Regions from separate parts of the Paenibacillus sp. FSL E2-0177 genome, predicted to be linked through region 1. Evidence: predicted binding sites of a transcription regulator. Region 1 holds the regulator's gene; the other holds the start of a gene.

Region 1 (2,400 bases):
TCTTCGTTAATCATGATGCTAACCGACTCATCTTCATTTAATATCACAGCTGCGCCACGTGAATCATTAGCCAGATTAGGACTGATGAGATGTTTCTCGACCAATACCTTTTTATCCAGTTCATTCACTTCAGCAAGCTTTATTAGTTGAAAAGATCCGAATTCGGCAGCAGTTTCCCCATGAAACACAGGGGCCAGCAGCTCTAATACTTCTTCCGATTGCTCTAAGGAAGCAAGCATAGGGAATGGAAGATGCTCTAAATTACGTGCAATACGCATACGGCTGCTAATTACAATCTCGGAGTGACTGCCTCCCGAGCGCATCCAATCACTAAGCGCTTGTTCAGTAAATCGGAGACTTGACATGTCATATCCCCCCTATATATCAAAGACTTTACTCTTGTGCCATTTCTTTTTCAAGTTGGCGAATTTGATCCCGCAGCTCTGCCGCAGTTTCGAATTCCTCCTGTGCGATACTTTGCTGTAATTCCAGCTTCAATTCATCAATTTGCCGCTTGAACACAATTTGTGCTCCAGCACGTTTAGGAATCTTGCCTACATGCGAAGTGCTGCCATGCACCCGTTTAAAGAGCGGGTCCAGTGCACTGTTAAAATATTTATAACAGGAGCTGCAGCCAAAACGACCCAATTTGCTAAACTGCGAGTACGTCATCCCACAATTCTCACATTGCAGACTCTGCGTAGTCTTCGTAGCAGCCGTCTTTTCCTTACCGGCCCCTTCAAGATCAAGCAGACCGGACAGCAAGCTGTGAATGGAGAATCCTCCAGCAGTTCCCGGGATCAGTTCACCCTTCTCCCGCGCACAGCTCTCGCAGATATGAAATTCTGTCTTCTCTCCATTCACGATCTTGGTGAAATGGAGTGTTGCTGGCTTGACGCCACATTCCTGACATTGCATAAGCGAAAGCCCCTCCCTTATGATTGACAATTATTTGCCTAACAAAGAGATTAACATCGCCTTCATAATCTTGGCCCGAATCTCATCCCGATATGGAATCTTAACCGTTAGGCAATCCCGAGAAACAGCAGCGCGCATAAGACACGCCTCACGCTTGCTTAGAAAACCAGCTTCCTCCAGTTGATAAATCAACCCTTCGGCAGCGTTCTGATCTATCCCGCCACCTATAGTATGGTTTAAATGGGCATGCAGTGCCACGTTGGGCGGCAATTCAAAACGTTGAATACGAATATATCCCCCGCCACCACGCTTACTTTCCACCACATAGCCTTTTTCCAGTGTAAAGCGTGTACTAATAACATAATTGATCTGTGACGGTACGCATGAGAACTGGTCCGCCAGGTCATTTCGCTGGATTTCCACCGTACCTTCGGGACTTTCATGCAAAATATTCTTCAGATATTGTTCAATAATATCAGAGATATTGCGCATCACTCATCCTCCAGTGCTCTTTAAAGCTTCATAATATCGCTTACGGCCCGCATCCTTAATGACATTCATTAGTGAACTTCATTCATATAAGTCTGAAGAAAACTTCACGAATTCAGAGGATCGCACTGTATGTCATCAGGTGCGTTGACTTTGACTTTCTTTGACTTTTTAATATTATAACATATTCTGTGCTAATTCCAAGAGGATTCTCTTATTTTTCACTTTTTTCAGCGAATGTATTCGGAAATAAAGAACTCTCCCAGCTTCTTTCGAAGGGGAGAGCCTAATTATTTTCTAAAAATGATCAAAAAGTGCTGTTTCAGCTTGCGGTATGATTTCTTCGAGCCATTCCAGAGCCGTCGGATTACCAGTCACACGTCCATAACGAGCCAGCTCTGTCGGGCGTTTATATCCAAACATTAGAATCGTCAGCGTACCAATCTCACAGCTTAAGTCAGCTGCATCCCGTTCACCCTCTATACGCAAGAAAGCTGCTGCTCCCTTTTCGGAGACAGTCCATTCCCACAACCCGTCATTCCATGGGGCATATTTATCTTCAATATAGATAACCTGTTTCTTCTGACTGTTGTGACGCTTAAAAGAATAACTCTCCACGAATGCTTTAGCATTAACAATACGCGCCATAAAATAAGGATAATTCTCCTGCTCTATACGCGGATCAGGCAGCAAAAAGGGTAACATATCATCGGATGGCACCAGTTTTAGCGATGCACCGGTCACCATCGAATCGTGATTCGCAAGAAATGTCCACAGCCCCTGCCAGGCCTGTTCGTTCAAAAACACAAATTCATCAATGACCAGCTCTCTATTTTCTATCTTATATAGTACGTATCCTTCAGGTTCCCCAAGCTGTGAATAAAATACCGCAGTCTGACCTTCATCATCCAGAACAGAGTTTTCCCACCAGTCCAAATCACGCTTAAGTGTTCCGTTATATCTAACTGCAAAACGATTGTATAAGTTGTCCAA
Region 2 (2,400 bases), 810 kb from region 1:
TGAATGCAAAGCTGAGCAAGCTACTGAAGGCAGAGGATAGTTATTTGGGAGGATTCAACGGATTGAATACGGAGAAATATTTCTATCTGAAGGACGACAAGGTTGTTCTGTTCTTCCAATTATATGAGTACACAGCGTATGCTGCAGGCTTCCCTGAGTATACTTTTAGTTTCAAAGAGCTTTTGCCGGATGGCAGTAGCCCGTTTGCTGGCATAAAATAAATGGAAATGCTTCGTCTCCGCTAATGTCGGCACAAGACATCTCCCCCTTACCAGAGTTGTCTCTTGTTCATATGCTAAAGGGAGTAACTAGTTTATGAACGGGGGAGAGCTATGGGCTACCAATATACTGCAATTGGCGATTCCTTGACGACTGGATTTGGTGCTCTGCCAGGTAACGGTTTTGTTCCGGTGTACCGTAGAATGGCAGAAGGGAGACTGCGGACTACTGTAGCCTCTACGAATTTAGGCGTGAACGGAATGACTACTTCAGAGCTGGAGCAGCGGCTGCGCGGAAATTCCATGATGCGTGAAGCCGTTCGAGAAGCCGATATCATCACTGTGTCTATCGGTGGTAATGATTTGATTCACGCGGCCAAATCAGCAGCAAGACAGCAAGGCAACTTATCCGCAGAGCTGCGCAGATCGCTTCAGGAATGCAAACAAAATTTCTCTGCAATTATGAATATCCTTATACAATTGAAGGCGAGGACGCGTAGACCTTTTATCATTAGAATTGTGGGATTATATAACCCCTATCCTCAGGTGGTTGGTGCGACAGAGTGGGTCAGGCAGTTTAATCAATACGCAGCACAGTACAGCAGCCGAGTATGTGGATTTGCTTCGATTTACAGTGAGTTCGCAGGAAATGAGAGAGGGCTGTTATCCATTGATCATTTGCATCCGAATGGCCGGGGTTATCGCGTAATTGCCGAGAAGCTGGATGCGCTAGGTTATGGCGGGCTGGCTTAATTGGATTTAGGTCTTCTATAAAATATAAAGAGGCTGTGCTCTAACCATAACGGATAGAGCACAGCCTCTTTATATTTTTACTTTATAGCTTACACACCGCTAGGCAATGTCTTCTCGATTACTTTATCTACGATACCGTATTCAGCCGCGTCTGCAGCAGTCATGAAGTAGTCGCGATCTGTATCCTTCTCAATACGTTCTAGAGGTTGACCCGTACGTTCTGCTAGAATACGGTTCAGCTTATCGCGCAATTTGAGGATGCGGCGGGCACGGATTTCAATGTCCGTTGCTTGACCTTGAGCACCACCCAGAGGCTGGTGGATCATGATCTCGCTGTTAGGCAGTGCGAAGCGTTTGCCTTTGGCGCCAGCGTTTAGCAGGAAAGCTCCCATGGAAGCTGCCATACCCACACAGATGGTGGAAACGTCTGGTTTAATGTACTGCATTGTATCAAAAATAGCCATACCTGCAGTAATGGAACCGCCTGGGCTATTCACGTAAAGGTGAATGTCCTTGTCAGGATCTTCGGCAGCCAAGAACAGCATTTGTGCGATGATAGAATTGGCTACCACGTCATTAACCTCCGTTCCAAGGAAAATGATGCGGTCCTTCAGCAGGCGGGAATAGATGTCATAAGCGCGCTCGCCGCGGTTGCTCTGTTCTACTACCATAGGAATATAACTCACGTGGAAAACCTCCTTGATATTGGTTCTTCAAATGTATTCATTTTTACTCTTGCCGTATTACCCACATGATAAACAAATTCAAACAAAAAGTCAAAGAAAGTCAAACTTATATTCAAAAAAAAGAGCCGACAAGCGGCTCTTTGGTTAAGTAGTAGTATAGGCACTACTAAATTATGTGCAAAAATGAAATTAATGGCGCGCCCGCCAAGAATCGAACTTGGATCTCAGGCTTCGGAGGCCTACGTCATATCCATTGGACCACGGGCGCAACAAAAATGATTATAATACAATTTTTACACAATTGCAATGTAATATTAATACTGGACAAGCGCTCTAGGGACAGGCATCGGGCGCTATATCTTTTTCTGACCTTATTAATGTATAAGAAGACAAGCGCTTGAGAATTCTACTCTCGGAAGACTTGCGCTTCGAGCAATATTTGGTTAGAATATGGGTGGGACTTAAAAAGTTTACCCGGGACGTTTTGAGACCATGAACAAGGGAATAGAGGAAGACGAAGTTGCAGGAGTGAAAGTATGCGTAATTTATTAGATATCCAAAAGCAGCTTCTGCCTGATCTCATGGAAACCCTTAAGAGACGGTACACGATTCTTCATCAGATCATGCTGTCCGATATTATTGGGCGCAGAACGCTAGCCGCTTCGCTAGATATGACTGAGCGGGTACTGCGTGCCGAGACGGATCTTCTGAAATCGCAAGGGCTTATTGAGATCGAGAGTGTT

What was found. Region 1 encodes CtsR, which represses protease genes until heat stress. Its sites were predicted from a motif close to ATGGTCAATAAAGGTCAAACA; they were not measured.
Region 2: the regulator CtsR is predicted to act here: its motif matches at 1,744-1,764, upstream of clpP (ATP-dependent Clp endopeptidase proteolytic subunit ClpP).

The regions. Positions count from the first base shown of each region.
Region 1 covers NZ_CP150307.1:6,314,540-6,316,939, forward strand. The annotation lists gene MHI25_RS28240 (protein arginine kinase) at 1-365, opposite strand, end outside; gene MHI25_RS28245 (UvrB/UvrC motif-containing protein) at 394-918, opposite strand; gene MHI25_RS28250 (CtsR family transcriptional regulator) at 949-1,410, opposite strand; gene MHI25_RS28255 (GNAT family N-acetyltransferase) at 1,705-2,400, opposite strand, start outside.
Region 2 covers NZ_CP150307.1:192,441-194,840, forward strand. The annotation lists gene MHI25_RS00930 (DUF4163 domain-containing protein) at 1-221, shown strand, start outside; gene MHI25_RS00935 (GDSL-type esterase/lipase family protein) at 333-971, shown strand; gene clpP (ATP-dependent Clp endopeptidase proteolytic subunit ClpP) at 1,061-1,657, opposite strand; tRNA gene MHI25_RS00945 (tRNA-Arg) at 1,851-1,925, opposite strand; gene MHI25_RS00950 (sugar-binding domain-containing protein) at 2,194-2,400, shown strand, end outside.